Regions from separate parts of the Streptomyces sp. NPDC059564 genome, predicted to be linked through region 2. Evidence: riboswitches for the same ligand, from Rfam matches in the RefSeq annotation. Region 2 holds a riboswitch; each other region holds the start of a gene.
What was found. Region 2 has a riboswitch for cobalamin ahead of metE (5-methyltetrahydropteroyltriglutamate--homocysteine S-methyltransferase). Riboswitches for the same ligand answer to the same signal wherever they lie in the genome.
Positions count from the first base shown of each region.

Region 1: it holds a riboswitch for cobalamin, as region 2 does, so the genes downstream of both, ACFV0Q_RS17310 (ribonucleoside-diphosphate reductase subunit alpha) here and metE (5-methyltetrahydropteroyltriglutamate--homocysteine S-methyltransferase) in region 2, are expected to answer to the same signal.
Region 3: it holds a riboswitch for cobalamin, as region 2 does, so the genes downstream of both, ACFV0Q_RS22060 (ABC transporter substrate-binding protein) here and metE (5-methyltetrahydropteroyltriglutamate--homocysteine S-methyltransferase) in region 2, are expected to answer to the same signal.
Region 4: it holds a riboswitch for cobalamin, as region 2 does, so the genes downstream of both, ACFV0Q_RS36465 (energy-coupling factor ABC transporter permease) here and metE (5-methyltetrahydropteroyltriglutamate--homocysteine S-methyltransferase) in region 2, are expected to answer to the same signal.

Region 1 is NZ_JBHWBP010000087.1:7,507-11,416, forward strand. It holds gene ACFV0Q_RS17295 (carbon starvation CstA family protein) at 1-944, shown strand, start outside; gene ACFV0Q_RS17300 (CstA-like transporter-associated (seleno)protein) at 941-1,138, shown strand; gene ACFV0Q_RS17305 (GNAT family N-acetyltransferase) at 1,230-1,724, shown strand; cobalamin riboswitch at 1,784-1,917, shown strand; gene ACFV0Q_RS17310 (ribonucleoside-diphosphate reductase subunit alpha) at 2,061-3,910, shown strand, end outside.
Region 2 is NZ_JBHWBP010000064.1:10,508-14,417, reverse strand. It holds gene metE (5-methyltetrahydropteroyltriglutamate--homocysteine S-methyltransferase) at 1-2,304, opposite strand, end outside; cobalamin riboswitch at 2,476-2,701, opposite strand; gene ACFV0Q_RS14390 (3-hydroxybutyryl-CoA dehydrogenase) at 2,851-3,732, opposite strand; gene aceB (malate synthase A) at 3,729-3,910, opposite strand, start outside.
Region 3 is NZ_JBHWBP010000131.1:13,343-17,252, reverse strand. It holds gene ACFV0Q_RS22065 (FecCD family ABC transporter permease) at 1-690, opposite strand, end outside; gene ACFV0Q_RS22060 (ABC transporter substrate-binding protein) at 687-1,670, opposite strand; cobalamin riboswitch at 1,706-1,845, opposite strand; tRNA gene ACFV0Q_RS22055 (tRNA-Trp) at 1,953-2,029, opposite strand; gene ACFV0Q_RS22050 (ankyrin repeat domain-containing protein) at 2,084-2,821, opposite strand; gene ACFV0Q_RS22045 (DUF5954 family protein) at 2,924-3,910, opposite strand, start outside.
Region 4 is NZ_JBHWBP010000401.1:967-4,876, reverse strand. It holds gene ACFV0Q_RS36475 (flavodoxin family protein) at 1-386, opposite strand, end outside; gene ACFV0Q_RS36470 (methylglyoxal synthase) at 482-1,399, opposite strand; cobalamin riboswitch at 1,532-1,735, shown strand; gene ACFV0Q_RS36465 (energy-coupling factor ABC transporter permease) at 1,765-2,463, shown strand; gene ACFV0Q_RS36460 (energy-coupling factor ABC transporter substrate-binding protein) at 2,469-2,822, shown strand; gene cbiQ (cobalt ECF transporter T component CbiQ) at 2,826-3,575, shown strand; gene ACFV0Q_RS36450 (ATP-binding cassette domain-containing protein) at 3,572-3,910, shown strand, end outside.

The DNA.
Region 1 (3,910 bases), on a different contig from region 2:
AGACCGCCTCCGAGGCCGTCACCCACCTCGGCTTCGCCATCAGCCCCGAGGCCCTCGCGCAGGCCGCGAAGGACGTGGAGGAGACCAGCCTGCTGTCCCGTACGGGTGGCGCGCCGACCTTCGCACTCGGAATGTCGGACATCTTCTCCTCCGTCATCGGCGGGGCCGGGATGAAGGCCTTCTGGTACCACTTCGCCATCATGTTCGAGGCGCTCTTCATCCTGACCACGGTCGACGCGGGCACCCGCGTGGGCCGCTTCATGCTCCAGGACACCCTCGGCAACGTGCACAAGTCCTTCAAGGACATCAGCTGGAAGCCGGGCGTGTGGCTGGCGAGCGCGATCGTGGTCGGCGGCTGGGGGTACTTCCTGTGGGTCGGCGTCAAGGACCCGCTGGGCGGCATCAACCAGCTCTTCCCGCTGTTCGGGATCGCGAACCAGCTGCTCGCGGCGGTGGCCCTGGCCGTCTGCACCACGCTGCTGGTGAAGTCCGGGCGGCTCAAGTGGGCCTGGATCACGGGCGTCCCGCTGGCCTGGGACGTGGCCGTCACGCTCACCGCGAGCTACCAGAAGATCTTCTCTGAGGACGTGAAGGTCGGGTTCTTCGCGCAGCGCGACAAGTACCAGAGCGGCATCGACGCGGGGAAGGTGCTGCCGCCCGCCAAGAACATGGACGAGATGCACACCGTGGTCACCAACGCCACGGTCGACGGCGTCCTGTCCGCGCTCTTCGCGGTGCTGATCCTGATCGTGCTCGCGGACGCGGCCCGGACCTGTCTCAAGGCCGTCGCCGACCCGGGCTCGGTGCGGCTGTCCGAGGTGCCGTGGACCGAGTCGAAGATCGTCGCCCCGGCCGGGCTGGTCGCCACCGCCGAGGAGAAGGCCGAGCTCGCGGCGGCCGGCCTCGACAGCGGCGGCGGCCGGGTCCCGGAACCCGTCAGGTGAGCGGCGTCCGCGGGGCGCTGGCGAAGGCGCGGTTCTACGTACGGGAGTTCTCGGGCGAGGCCGCGTACGAGCGCTACGTCGCCCACGCCCGCTCGCACGACCCGGACGCCGAGGTCCTGACCCGGCGCGCCTTCGAGCGGGCCCGCACGGACGCCCGCGAAGCGGACCCCCGCGAGGGCTTCCGCTGCTGCTGAACCCCGCACCGCGCAGGACACCGGGCCGCCGGGCTCCCCTCCGAGGGAACCCGGCGGCCCTTCGCGCGGGCGCCCGTGCACACTCGGAGCCATGGACTTCGAGATCCGGGCGGCCGTGCCCGCCGAATACGACGAGCTGGGCGAGATCACCGGGCAGGCCTACACCGGGGACGGACTGCTCGACCTGAACGAGGACGACCACTACCTGAACGTCCTGCGGGACGTCGCGGGCCGGGCCGGCGACGGCGAGGTGCTCGTCGCGGCACAGGACGAAGAGCTGCTCGGCGGAGTGACGTTCGCCGCACCCGGCAGCCGGCTCGCCGACATCGCGGGACCCGGCGAGGCCGAGTTCCGGATGCTGGCCGTGACCTCCGCCGCGCGCGGCAAGGGGGTCGGCGAGGCCCTCGTACGCGCCTGCGTCGACCGTGCCCGGGCCCTGGAGGTCACGGCGCTGGTGCTGTCGACCCAGCCCGCCATGGAGGGCGCCCAACGCCTCTACGGGCGCCTCGGCTTCGTCCGTACGCCGGAGCTGGACTGGTCCCCGATCCCCGCGCTGACCCTCCTCACATACCGACTGGAGCTGTGACACCACGCTGAGCGAAGGGCGCGCCGACACTACATGTGGGGGCTACCGCATCGGGCCGCCCCCACATGTATGCTCATGGCTGCTGTCGTCGCAGGGGAATCCGGTGCGAATCCGGAACTGTCCCGCAACGGTGTGAAGTGCACCCATTCGTGCTCCGCAAGTCCGAGGACCTGCCGACAGCGCGCCCGGCTCGACCGAACCGGGTGCCGATTCGTCCGGGCCTCGCGGTTGGGCCGGTGGACGCCATGCGGTGGTGCGCCTTCCCGCCACGCCCGCATGCGCCCGCCCGCGCCCCGCCCCGCCGATGACCGGGCCGAGCGAGGGAGAGCTCCCCCCGTGACCATCGCGCCTGCCGCACCGCGCGCCGAGTCCGACCAGCCCGCAGCCGAAGGCCCCGGGGCCGCGCTGCTGCGGACCCTCACCGAGCTGACGGCCGACCTCGCCGACACCGACCCGGGCCGGGTCGCCGCCGCCGCCCTGCGCGGCCGCAGCTCCGTCGCGGACGAGGCCGAGCTGCGGGGGCTGGCCACCGAGGCCGCCGCGGGCCTGATCTCGGAGGACCCGGCGTACTCCCGCCTCGCCGCCCGCCTGCTCACGCTGGCCGTGGCCGACGAGGCCGCGGGCCAGGGGTCGACCTCCTTCGCCGAATCCGTCGCCGTGGGCCACCGCGAGGGCCTGATCGCCGACCGCACCGCCGAGTTCGTGGCCCTCCACGCCGCCCGGCTCGACTCCCTGGTCGAGCACGCGCTCGCCGAGGGCGCGGACGACCGCTTCGGCTTCTTCGGCCTGCGCACCCTGCACAGCCGCTACCTGCTGCGCCACCCCATCACCCGCCAGGTGATCGAGACCCCGCAGTACTTCATGCTGCGCGTGGCCTGCGGCCTCGCCGAGAACGAGTCCGTCCAGGCCGTCGAGGAAGTCGCCTCCCTCTACCGGCTGATGAGCCGCCTGGACTACCTGCCGTCCTCCCCCACGCTCTTCAACTCCGGCACCCGCCACCCGCAGATGTCCTCCTGCTACCTGCTGGACTCCCCGCTGGACGAGCTGGACTCGATCTACGACCGCTATCACCAGGTCGCGCGCCTCTCCAAGCACGCCGGCGGCATCGGCCTGTCGTACTCCCGCATCCGCGCCCGCGGTTCGCTGATCCGCGGCACCAACGGCCACTCCAACGGCATCGTGCCGTTCCTGAAGACCCTCGACGCCTCCGTCGCCGCCGTGAACCAGGGCGGCCGCCGCAAGGGCGCCGCCGCCGTCTACCTGGAGACCTGGCACGCGGACATCGAGGAGTTCCTGGAGCTCCGCGACAACACCGGTGAGGACCAGCGCCGTACGCACAACCTGAACCTCGCCCACTGGGTGCCGGACGAGTTCATGCGCCGCGTGAACGCCGACGCCGACTGGTCGCTGTTCTCCCCGGCCGACGTCCCCGAGCTGGTCGACCTGTGGGGCGACGACTTCGACGCCGCCTACCGCAAGGCCGAAGAGGCCGGCCTGGCCCGCAAGACGATGCCCGCCCGCGACCTGTACGGCCGGATGATGCGCACCCTCGCGCAGACCGGCCAGGGCTGGATGACCTTCAAGGACGCCTCCAACCGCACGGCGAACCAGACCGCCGAGCCGGGCACGGTCGTCCACTCCTCCAACCTGTGCACCGAGATCATCGAGGTCACCAACGACGGCGAGACCGCCGTCTGCAACCTCGGCTCGGTCAACATGGGCGCCTTCGTGGTGGACGGGGAGATCGACTGGGAGCGCCTGGACGAGACCGTCCGCACCGCCGTCACCTTCCTCGACCGCGTCGTCGACATCAACTTCTACCCGACCGAGCAGGCCGGGCGCTCCAACTCCCGCTGGCGGCCCGTGGGCCTGGGCGCGATGGGCCTCCAGGACGTCTTCTTCAAGATGAAGATGCCCTTCGACTCCCCCGAGGCGAAGGCCCTGTCCACCAAGCTCTCCGAGCGCATCATGCTGGCCGCGTACGAGGCCTCCTGCGACCTCGCCGAGCGCAGCGGCCCCCTCCCGGCCTGGGAGCAGACCCGCACCGCCCGCGGCGTCCTGCACCCCGACCACTACGACGTCGAGCTGAACTGGCCCGAGCGCTGGGACGCCCTGCGCGCCCGCATCGCGAAGAGCGGCATGCGCAACTCGCTGCTCCTGGCCATCGCCCCGACGGCGACCATCGC
Region 2 (3,910 bases):
CTCGCCGCGCACCAGGTGCGCCGCCGCCACCAGGTGCTCCAGCGAGGCCCGGGTCTCGGCCCAGCCGCGGGTCTTCAGACCGCAGTCGGGGTTCACCCAGAGCCGCTCGGCGGGGATGGCCTCAAGTCCCTTGCGCAGCAGGGCCGCCGCCTCTTGCGTGGAGGGGATGCGCGGGGAGTGGATGTCCCAGACGCCGGGACCGGCCTCGCGCGGGTAACCGTGCTCGGCCAGCTCCGTCGCGACCTGCATGTGGGAGCGGGCCGCCTCCAGGCTGATGACGTCGGCGTCGAGGTCGTCGATGGCCCGGACGATGTCGCCGAACTCGGCGTAGCACATGTGCGTGTGGATCTGGGTCTCCGGCCGGACGCCCGAGGTCGTCAGGCGGAAGGACCCGGTGGCCCAGGCGAGGTAGTCGGCGTGTCCGCCGGCGCGCAGCGGGAGCGTCTCGCGCAGTGCGGGCTCGTCGACCTGGATGACCGAAGTCCCGGCCGCTTCGAGGTCGTTGACCTCGTCGCGCAGGGCGAGACCGACCTGGCGGGCGGTCTCCCCGAGGGGCTGGTCGTCGCGTACGAAGGACCAGGCGAGCATGGTGACGGGCCCGGTCAGCATGCCCTTGACCGGCTTGGCCGTCTGCGCCTGGGCGTACGTCGTCCAGCGCACGGTCATCGGCTCCGGGCGGGAGATGTCCCCGGCCAGGACCGGCGGGCGGACGTAGCGGGTGCCGTACGACTGGACCCAGCCGTGCCGGGTGGCGAGGTAGCCCGTCAGCCGCTCGGCGAAGTACTGCACCATGTCGTTGCGTTCGGGCTCGCCGTGCACGAGGACGTCGACGCCGGTCTTCTCCTGGAAGGCGATGACCTCGCGGATCTCGGTCTTGATGCGCTCCTCGTACCCGGCGGTGCCGATGCGCCCGGCCCGCAGGTCGGCGCGGGCCACGCGCAGTTCGTCGGTCTGCGGGAAGGAGCCGATGGTCGTGGTGGGCAGCAGCGGCAGGCCCAGGTGGGCGCGCTGGGCGGCGGCGCGCGCGGGGTAGGGCCGCGAGCGGCGGCCGTCGGCCTCGGTGATCGCGGCGGCGCGGGCCCGTACGGCGGGGTCCCGGGTGATCGGGGAGGTGGCGCGGGAGGCGAGATCGGCCCGGTTGGCGGCGAGTTCGGCGGTGATCGCGTCGGTGCCCTGGGCCAGGCCCCGGGCGAGGGTGGTGATCTCGGTGGTCTTCTGCCGGGCGAAGGCCAGCCAGCGCCGGATCTGCGGGTCGATGTCGCGTTCGGCGGTGGCGTCCAGCGGTACGTGGAGCAGGGAGCAGGAGGCGGCGACGTCGACCCGGCCGGCGAGGCCGAGCAGGGTGCCGAGGGTGGCGAGGGCCTTCTCGTAGTCGTTGATCCAGACGTTGCGGCCGTTCACGACGCCGGCGACCAGGCGCTTGCCGGGGATGCCGCCGACGGCGGCGAGGTCGCGGAGGTTGGCTGCCGCGGCGTCGGTGAAGTCGAGGGCGAGTCCCTCGACGGGCGCCTTGGCCAGGACGGGCAGGGCCTCGCCGAGCCGGTCGAAGTAGGAGGCGACGAGCAGCTTGGGGCGCTCCGTCAGGGCGCCGAGCTCCCGGTAGGTGCGGGCGGCCACGTTCAGTTCGGCCGGGGTGCGGTCCTGGACGAGGGCGGGCTCGTCGAGCTGTACCCACTCGGCGCCCGCGGCGCGCAGGTCCGCGAGGACCTCGGCGTAGACGGGCAGCAGCCGGTCGAGCAGGGTCAGCGGCTCGAACCCGGCCGCCGCGGCGGGGGCGGGCTTGGCGAGGAGCAGGTAGGTCACCGGGCCGACGAGGACCGGGCGGGCGGTGTGGCCGAGTGCCAGGGCCTCCTTCAGTTCGGCGACCTGCTGGGCGGAATCGGCCGTGAAGACGGTGTCGGGGCCCAGTTCGGGGACGAGGAAGTGGTAGTTCGTGTCGAACCACTTGGTCATCTCCAGCGGGGCCGCGTCCTGGGTGCCGCGCGCCATCGCGAAGTACCCGTCGAGGGGGTCCGCGGCGACGGCCGTCCGGTGGCGGGCGGGGATCGCGCCGACCATGACGGTGGTGTCCAGGACATGGTCGTAGTACGAGAAGTCGCCGGTCGGGACTTCGGTGATGCCGGCCTCGGCGAGCTGGGCCCAGTGGGTGCGGCGCAGGTCGCGGGCGGTGTCCCGGAGGGCTTCGGCGCTGACGCGGCCCTTCCAGTAGCCCTCGACGGCCTTCTTCAGTTCGCGGTTCTGGCCCTGGCGGGGGTAGCCGTACACGGTGGCCCGTACTGCCGCGGCTGCGGACTCGGTGGTCACGGAACTCTCCTTCGCGAGTGTGTCTCCATGGACCCGGTGGGGGCCGAGGGCGCGAGGGGTGCCGGAACGGGCGGACCGCCGCCTTTCGCGTACGGCTGGTACGCGACGGGAGGATCCGTCCGAGGTGCACGCCAACCCGCCCACGAGGTCACCGGGAAACCGTGCGCGGTCGATCGCGCACGGGCAACGGGCAGGTCTTCGGACTCGCGGGCACGCCTGCCGGTCTCCCGGCGGGCACCTACTGGCCGTCGCTTCCCAGGACCGGTTCCGGTCCCAGTGCGTATGACGGCGGTCGTTCCCGCTCACCGCTGCGGGGCAGTCCCGGATTCCCACCGGGTTCCCTCTTACGACGCATCCCGTCTGGCGGACGGGGCGAACCAGCTGCGTGGGCCACCCTAGGCCGCCGCACCGGAGGATGAACACAGCTGTCCACGTTCCGGACGCGGAAACGAGACGCGGCGCGGGCCGCGGCGACACCACTCGCCCCGCCCACGCCGCTCTCCGCGTCTCCGGCGCACCCTCTGCCCGGAGACGTGCCGGGGCCCCTCAGCCGCGGCCGTACGTGTGGAACCCGCGGCCGCTCTTGCGGCCGAGGAGACCTGCCTGCACCATCCGCCGGAGCACCGGGGGCGGGGCGTACAGGGGTTCCTTGAACTCCTCGTAGAGGGACTGGGCGATGGCCTCGACGGTGTCCAGTCCGATCAGGTCGGCGAGTTTGAGCGGCCCCATGGGGTGGGCGCAGCCCAGTTCCATGCCGGCGTCGACGTCGGCGGGGCTGGCGAACCCCGATTCGGCCATGCGGATGGCCGAGAGGAGATAGGGGATCAGCAGCGCGTTGACGACGAAGCCCGCCCGGTCCTGGGAGCGGACCGTGGTCTTGCCGAGGGCGCCCTGGGCGAAGGCCTCGACGGTGGCCAGGGTGTCGGCCGAGGTGTGGAGGGAGGAGACGACCTCCACCAGCGGCAGGACGGGGACCGGGTTGAAGAAGTGCAGTCCCACGACCCGGTCGGCGCGGCGGGTGGCCATGCCGAGCCGCATGACCGGGATAGCGGAGGTGTTGGTGGCGAGGATCGCCTCCGGGTCCTCCACGGTCTTGTCGAGGCGGGTGAAGACCTCCGCCTTCGCGTCGGGGTTCTCGGTGACGGCCTCGATGACCAGCTGCCGGTCGGCGAGGTCCTCCAGGTCCCCGGTGAACACGAGCCGGGCCAGGGCGTCCTCGGCGGAGATCCGGTCGAGCTTGCCGCGCTGGACGGCGCGTTCGAGGGATACGGCGACGCGTTCGCGGGCGGCCAGGGCGGCGGTGGCGTCGGCCTCGGCGACGACGGTGTCGAGTCCGGCGCGGGCGCAGACCTCGGCGATGCCGGCGCCCATCTGCCCGCCGCCGACGACGCCGACGCGCTGGACGCGCCGGTTCGCGGGGGCGCTCACGCGTGCACCCGCGCTTCGGCACGGCGTACGAGGTGACGGGTGTAGGCCTCGGGCGTGAAGAAGCCGGGCGGTTGCGCGGCGAGCGCGGTGTTCACGAAGACCTCCCGGGCTTCGGTGGCCAGGGCCCGCGGATCCTCGGCCGCCAGGGCGGCGCATTCGGCGTCGAGGAGCGCCGTGA
Region 3 (3,910 bases), on a different contig from region 2:
GAGCAGCAGGTCGAGCGGCCGGGCCAGGGTGACGAGCACGCCGGTGCCGACGAGCAGCGCGGCGGCGGGCAGGGCGAGTTCGTCCCAGCGGGCGCCGCCGAGCCCGCCCAGGGTCCAGAAGAGCACGGAGCGGATCTGGTCGGGGCGCGCGGACAGGACGAGGACCAGGCTGGTCAGGGCGGACAGGACGTACTGCACCGCGACTCCGGCCAGGATCAGCCGGCCGGTGGTCATGGTGCCGCCGCGCCGGGCCATCGCGTAGACGGCGACGAGCGCGGCCATGGAACCGGCGAACGCGGCGAGCGGCACCCCGGCCCCGGTCGCGAACCCGGCGGCGCCCGCGCCCGCGGCGGTCCCGAAGACGAGGACGAGCACGGCGCCCGCCGAGGCGCCCGAGGAGGCGCCCAGCAGGAAGGGATCGGCCAGCTGGTTGCGCACGAGGGCCTGGAGCACGGCGCCCGCGACGGCGAGTCCGGCGCCGACGACCATCCCGAGGAGCACCCGGGGCATGCGGACGTCCCACACGATGGAGGCGAAGGCCCCGCCGCCCGCCCCCGGCCCGGCGAGCAGGAGGTCGAGGACCTTGCCGGGGCCGATCCGTACGGGCCCCAGGGCGAGCCCCGCCACCCCCGACGCGGCGAGCAGGACGGCGAGCAGGACGAGGACGGCGGTGGTCCGGCGCCGCTTCACGCGGCGTCGGGGTGCAGCTGGCGGCCCAGGGACTCGGCGGCGTCGGCGACCCGCACGCCGAGGACGGCGGATGACAGCGGCAGTACGACGAACCGCTGGTTCCTGATCGCGGGAACCTGCGCCAGCGCCGGGTCGTTCAACAGGCGCCGCTTCTTGGACTCGACGGTGGTGCCGCCGTAGTCGTAGATGAGGACGACCTCGGGCTTGCGCTCGATGACCTTCTCCCACGACACGTCGCCGAAGGTGTCCTTGAGGTCGGCGAAGACGTTCGTCCCCCCGGCGCGGGAGACGATCTCGTTGCCTATGCCGTCGCCTCCCGAGGTGAAGGCGGAGTCCTCGCCCGAGTCGTAGACGAAGACGGAGGGCCTGGGCTTGTCCTTCACCCGTGCGGTGACGGCGTCGACGCGGCGCTGCTCGTCCTCGATGAGGGCGGCGCCGCGTTCGGGCACGCCGAAGGTCCGGGCGACTTCGGTGATCTCGGTCTTCAGCTGGGCGAGGCCGACGGGGCCCTGGGTGCAGTACTCCACGCTCAGGCGGGAGTTGATGCCGGACTTCGCCAGTCCTTCGCGGTCGCGGCCCTGCGCCTTGTCGAAGGCGCTGGCGTAGCCGCCGTACACGAAGTCGGGGTCGGCGCCGAGGAGGACCTCCTTGGAGGGGTACTCCTCGGCCAGCACCTTGATCTTGTCGTAGGCGGGCCGGTAGGCGGGCAGCACGGAGTCGTCGAGGTAGGCCGTGCCCGCGATCCGGTCCTGGAGTCCGAGGGCGAGCATGATCTCGGTGGCGTGCTGGTTCATGGTGACGGCCCGCTGCGGCGGCGCCTGGTAGGTGCTGCTGACACCGCAGTTGGTGAGGGTGTACGGGAACCCGGGCGCGGCTTTCGCTTCGGAGGCGGCGGGCCGGCCGGGTCCGCCGCAGGCGGCGAGCGGGATCAGGAACGCGAGGGCGGCGAAGGAGCGCAGGGCTGCGCGGGAACGCGACATGGGGAGGCCTCTCCGGGGGATCCTCGTCCCCGGTCGAAGTGAAGAGGCGGCGCGTCAGTGTCTGACTTCCGGGATCCCGCGGGCGGGATCACCGGTCACAGTGGCGGGACCGCACCGGATTCGCACCGGTTTCCTGTCCTGCGCCGCCCGGGACAACCCGGCCAAGTGTGCCAGATGCGGCCTTTTGCCCGGAACTCCAGCCCCCCGGCCGGATCCGGACGCACCGGAGGCCCGTGTCGGCGGCGGTTTGCGCGCGGGCACGGGCCTCTGGCTGTTTTCCGATGGCAGGGGCGGCAGGAGTCGAACCTGCGACCTACGGTTTTGGAGACCGTTGCTCTGGCCAGCTGAGCTACACCCCTTCGGTGGGACCAACCATGGCACGGCGCGCCGCGAAGATCCACCGAATTCCGGGGTCAAGTGGTGTGGATTTCGGCCCGGGTGTGGGCGCCGCAGGCCCGGAGCCAGCCGATCAGTTGGGTGTTCTCGCTGGTCAACGCCATGTCCAGGGGTGTCTGGGCGGCGTGGCCGATCCAGTCGATGTCCGCGCCTTGAGACAACAGGTACTGGGCCGTGGACAGTTGGCCGCCGTGGCAGGCGTTCCAGAACGCCCAGTCCACCTCCTCCGGTTCGGCCGGCTCCGCGTCGAGGAGGGCCGTGACGCGGTCGAGCAGGCCGAGGGTGGCGGCGTCGTGGAGATCGGGGCGGGCACCGTGCCCCAGGAGGCGGCGGGCGGCGCGCCACTGGCCGAAGGCGCGGGCGTCGGCGAGCGGGGTGCCGGCGCCGATCAGCCCGCCGGTGGCCTCGATGTCGGCGCCCGCCGCGACGAGGGCGTCGAGGGCCGTCACGTCGTCGTTGCTGGCGGCCCAGTGCAGCGGGGTCTCCTCGTGCGCGCCGACGAAGCGGGCCGCCGGGTCGGCTCCGGCCGCCACCAGGAGGGCGATCACCTCGGCGGTGTGCGGGCAGTGCCCCGGCCAGTCGGTGGCGAGGTGCAGCAGGCTGCGCTCCCCCGCCGCCGCGCCGCGCTTGACGACGCGGGCGCCGGCGAGCCCGGGATGGTCTTCCAGGAGCCGGCGCAATGCCGCGAGGTCGCCGCCCCGGATCGCCGCGGTGACGGCCGCGGCCAGGGGGTCGTCCGATTCCAGTCGCAGCACGGCCCGTCCTCTCCTGCGGGTACGCCGCGCCTCCCGGCCGGCGTCGGGGACTGAGCGTAGCCGCCGGGTCGGCGGGTGACCGGTGCCGACGGGCTCGGCGGGTCAGTCCTCGGGGATGACCCGGCCGTCCTCGTCGAGCGCGAGGTGGATGCGGGCGGGGTCCTGGCTGTTGATGTCGGACGGGCGCGGGCCTTCCGGTCCGTCGGGGCCCCAGCGCAGCAGGCGGCGGGTGCGGGCGATCCGGTACGTGGCGCCCTGGAATCCGAGCCGGTTCACGCGTCCGGCGCGCAGCACGTCGGCGGCTTCGGCGTAGGCGGCCAGCTTCCCCGCCGGTCCCCCGCCGGCCGCCGGGGTGCGGGCGTCGGTGTGCGGGTCGGCGTCGTCGGGGATGAGGCCGCGCATCCGGGGCCACATCCACGTCAGGGCGAAGTCCAGCGACTTGCGGGCGGCGTGCGCGCTCGCGTGCGGGCCGCTGACCGGGGTCCAGCCGCGGGCGCGGCTCTGCTCCACGACCGTGAACGTCGCGGGCAGCAACAGGACGTCGGGGTGGGTGTCGAGAGCCCGCCGCGCGTCGGCGCGCACGTCCTCGGGGAACCGCTCACCGGTGTAGCGCAGGCCGCGCAGGGCCAGCTGCTCCACGGCCTGCGTCGGGGTGACCGGCGCGGCCGGGTCCAGGACCAGGCCGCCGTCGATCCCCGGCTCCTTGACGGCGCGGTTCCAGTCGGGGGCCGGGGGCTCCGGATCGCTCGGCCGGGGCTCCTCGATCCCGCCCGGGCCCGCGCCGGCGTACTCCTCGGCCCGTACGACGCGGTACCGGGTCCCGGCCAGGTCCAGTTCGTCGACCCGCTCGCTCTCCAGCCGGGCCACAGCGGCCAGCAGGGCGCGCCGCTCCGCCCTGTCCCGGGCCTCGTCCTTGGCCCGGAACCACAGCGCCGAGTTCAGGCTGTCGCGCGCCAGCTGCGGGCAGCCGGCCGTCACCGCGATCACCACCCGCCACCGCTGCCCGTCCCCGGCGTCCTGCGCCGCGACCCCGAACAACGGCCCGCGCACCACCACGTCGCCGGCGAGCACCGTGGAGTCGGCCGCGTC
Region 4 (3,910 bases), on a different contig from region 2:
ACGCGCCCGTAGTAGGCGTACTGGCCCTGCTCGTTCAGGATCGAGGAGCAGGCGTAGAGCCGCTCGATGACCTGCTTCATCACCGAGCTGTTGTCGCCGAGCCAGATCGGGCCGCAGAGCACGAGGATGTCGGCGTCCATGATCTGGCTGTAGAGGACCGGCCACTGGTCGCTCTCCCAGCCGTGCTCGGTCATGTCGGGCCAGACGCCGGTGGCGATGTCGTGGTCGACGGCCCGGATCAGTGAGGTCCGGGCGCCGGCCGCCTCCATGACGGCGCGGCTCTTGGCGATCAGGCCCTCGGTGTTGCTGGTCTCGGGCGAGCGCTTCAGGGTGCAGTTGACGTAGACGGCGGAGAGGTCCGGGTAGGTGAGGGAGTCGGCGGTCACGGAGCCCAGCCTTCCCGGGGGACGCGGGGGCCGCCAGCGGGCCGCGCCCGTCCGGGCCACTCCGCACCCCCGACCCCCGGTCCCCGCGGCCGCCGCTACAGGCTCTCGATCATCGCGTCCGCGCTCGCGGCGTTCAGCGCCAGCCGTACGTCGGCCAGCGTGACGAGCCGGATCAGGGCGCGGACGTCGTCGCCGTGCGGGTGGGAGGCGAGCGGGTCGTAGAAGAAGACCAGCATGTCGATCTCGCCCTGGGTGACGAGCGCGCCGATCTGCTGGTCGCCGCCGAGCGGGCCGCTGCGCAGCGGGGTGACGTCCAGGCCGATCATGCGGTTGATCAGCGTGCCGGTGGTGCCGGTGCCGTAGAGGCGATACGGCTTGAGGTCGGCGGCCCGGCGCTCGGCCCAGGCGAGCAGGTCCGCCTTGCGGGCGTCGTGGGCGACCAGGGCGATGCCGCGGGTGCGGTCGGGGCGGTGGCCGGCGCCGGTCAGCCAGGCGGGGTCGGCCAGCGGGAAGAGGTACACGGCGGCGGCGCGCAGTTCCTCGCGGCTGACGGCGCCGTCGCCGTCCGCGTCGATCCGGTCGAAGGCGAGGGCGTCGGTGCCCGCGGAGAGGCCCGTCGCGCCGAAGAGGCGCTCGTACTCGGCGCGGTCGATGCGGCCGTCCCCGTCCCGGTCGAGGGCGTCGGCGAGGGCGTCGAGGGCACGCAGGGTGGAGGCGCGGAAGGTGCGGTCTCCGTCGAAGGCGTCGCGGGCGGCGGCCGCGACGAACTCCTGCTCGCTGACGCGGCCGCCGCGGTCGGTGTCGGCGGCGGTCTGGAGCTGGGTCCAGAGTTCGTTGTAGGCGTCGAAGAGGGCGGTGCGGCGGCGGGTGTCACCGGGTTCGGTGAGCTGCTCGCCGAGCCGGCCGGCGTAGGCGATGAGGTCCTCGCGGCCGAGCTGGCCGTCGCCGTCGAGATCGTAGGTGCGGAACAGCGCGGCGATGCGGGGCAGCCAGTCTTCGGTGGTCACGGCCATGCGGAACTCCCTTTTCGGGCGGGGCGGTTGGTGCAGATGGTAGCGGCGTGAACACGTTGGGTGACAGCCAAGCGGAATCCGGCCACCCGATCGGCGGGATTGGGGCGGGTTGTGACCGGTCCGTGCGGCCGACTAGGGTCAGCTGGCCTTGGCGTTCGGGAAACCGGTGGAAAACCGGTGCGGCCCTCGCCACTGTGATCGGGAAGTCCGGCTCCACTCCTGTACGTACGCGGGAAGCCACTGGGCCCGCGCGGGAGACCGCACGGCCCCGGGAAGGCGGAGTCAGGGCATCAGTACCCGTGAGCCAGGAGACCGGCCGGGGCGCGTCGTCCATCCACGAGGTGCTGGAGAGGTCTCCCACAACCATGCATATAGCCGAGGGGTTCCTGCCCCCCTTGCACGCGGTCGCCTGGGGCGCCGCGTCCGCCCCGTTCGTCGTCCACGGCGTCCGCGCCCTCACCCGCGAGGTGAAGGCGAACCCGGAGAGCACGCTGCTGCTCGGGGCGTCGGGTGCGTTCACGTTCGTCCTGTCCGCACTCAAGATCCCGTCGGTGACGGGCAGTTGCTCGCACCCGACCGGAACCGGGCTCGGGGCCATCCTGTTCCGGCCGCCGATCATGGCGGTGCTCGGCACGATCACCCTGCTCTTCCAGGCGCTGCTGCTCGCGCACGGTGGGCTCACCACCCTCGGCGCGAACGTCTTCTCGATGGCCATCGCCGGCCCCTGGGCGGGCTACGGCGTGTACCGGCTGCTGCGGAAGTCGGGTGCGCCGCTGATGGTGACGGTCTTCTGCGGGGCCTTCGTCGCCGACCTCGTCACCTACTGCGTCACCTCCGTCCAGCTGGCGCTGGCCTTCCCGGATCCGGGCAGCGGATTCCCGGGCGCGCTGGAGAAGTTCGCGGGCATCTTCGCCCTGACCCAGATCCCGCTCGCGGTGAGCGAGGGCCTGCTGACCGTCCTCGTGATGCGGCTGCTGATGCAGTCCAGCAAGTCGGACCTGGTCCGGCTCGGGGTCGCGAAGCTGACCGGCAGCGCGAAGGCGAAGCAGGAGGCGGCCCTCTGATGGCGATGTCCCGGAACGCGAAGATCAACACCCTGCTGCTGCTCGTGGTGGCGGCGCTGGCCGTGCTCCCGCTCGCGCTGGGGCTCGGCGACGGTAAGGAGGAGCCGTTCACGGGCGCGGACGCGCAGGCCGAGTCGGCCATCACGGAACTGAAGCCGGACTACGAGCCCTGGTTCTCGCCGCTGTACGAACCCCCGTCCGGGGAGGTCGAGTCGGCACTGTTCGCCCTCCAGGCCGCCCTGGGCGCGGGCCTGCTCGCGTACTACTTCGGCGTCCGCAAGGGGCGCCGCCAGGGCCTGGCCCAGGCGGCGGCCGCGAGCCCCGACGCGTCGCCCGTCCCCGCCCCGCCGGAGGCGTAGGCGGTGTTGCCGATCGACGTGGCGGCGCACGCGAGCCGGTGGCGGGGGCGGCATCCGCTGGAGAAGGCGCTCCTGGGGCTCGGACTGACGGTCGCCGCCGTGTGCCTGCCGCCCTGGCCCGGCGGGCCGCTGGTCGGCGCCGCGACGCTGGCCGTGCTGCTGGGTCCGGCCGGGGTCGCGGGCCGGCAGCTGTGGCGGGCCTTCCGGGTGCCGCTGGGCTTCTGCGTGACCGGGGCGCTGCCGCTGCTGGTCTCGCTCGGCGGCCCGGCCGGCTTCGCCTCCCTCGCCCCGGACGGCCCCCGGCACGCGGCCGAACTCCTGCTGCGCACCTCGGCGGCCTCGCTCGGCGTGCTGCTGTTCGCCTTCACCACCCCCGTCTCGGACGTCCTGCCGCGGCTGGTGCGGGCGGGGGTGCCCGCCCCGGTGGTGGACGTCGCCCTCGTCATGTACCGGATCGGCTTCCTGCTGCTGGACTCGATGACCCAGGTCCGCCGGGCCCAGGCCGCCCGGCTCGGGCAGACGAGCCGGGCGGCGGTGTGGCGTTCGCTGGCCGGGCTCGCCGCGACCTCCTTCGTCCGGGCCTTCGACCGCGCCGCCCGCCTCCAGGAAGGCCTGGCCGGCCGCGGCTACGACGGCGCGCTGCGCGTCCTCGTACCGGACGCGGCGCTGTCCTGGCGGTTCCTCACGGCCTCCGCCGCCCTGCTGACCGCCGTGGTCGCGGGGACCCTCGTACTGAAGGAGCTGTACCTGTGAGCGTGGTGGTGGAGCTGGCCGGCGCGGGCTATGCCTACGAGGACGGCCCGGCCGTGCTGTCGGGCGTGGACTTCGGGATCGAGCAGGGGCGGGCGCTGGTCCTGCTGGGCCGCAACGGCAGCGGCAAGACCACGCTGATGCGGCTGCTGAGCGGCGGCCTGCGCCCCGCCGCGGGCACGCTGCGCCTGGACGGCGCGGAGGTCGCCCACGACCGGGCGGGCCTGACCCGGCTGCGCACCTCCGTACAGCTGGTGGTCCAGGACCCCGACGACCAGCTCTTCGCGGCCTCCGTCGAACAGGACGTGTCCTTCGGGCCGATGAACCTCGGGCTGCCC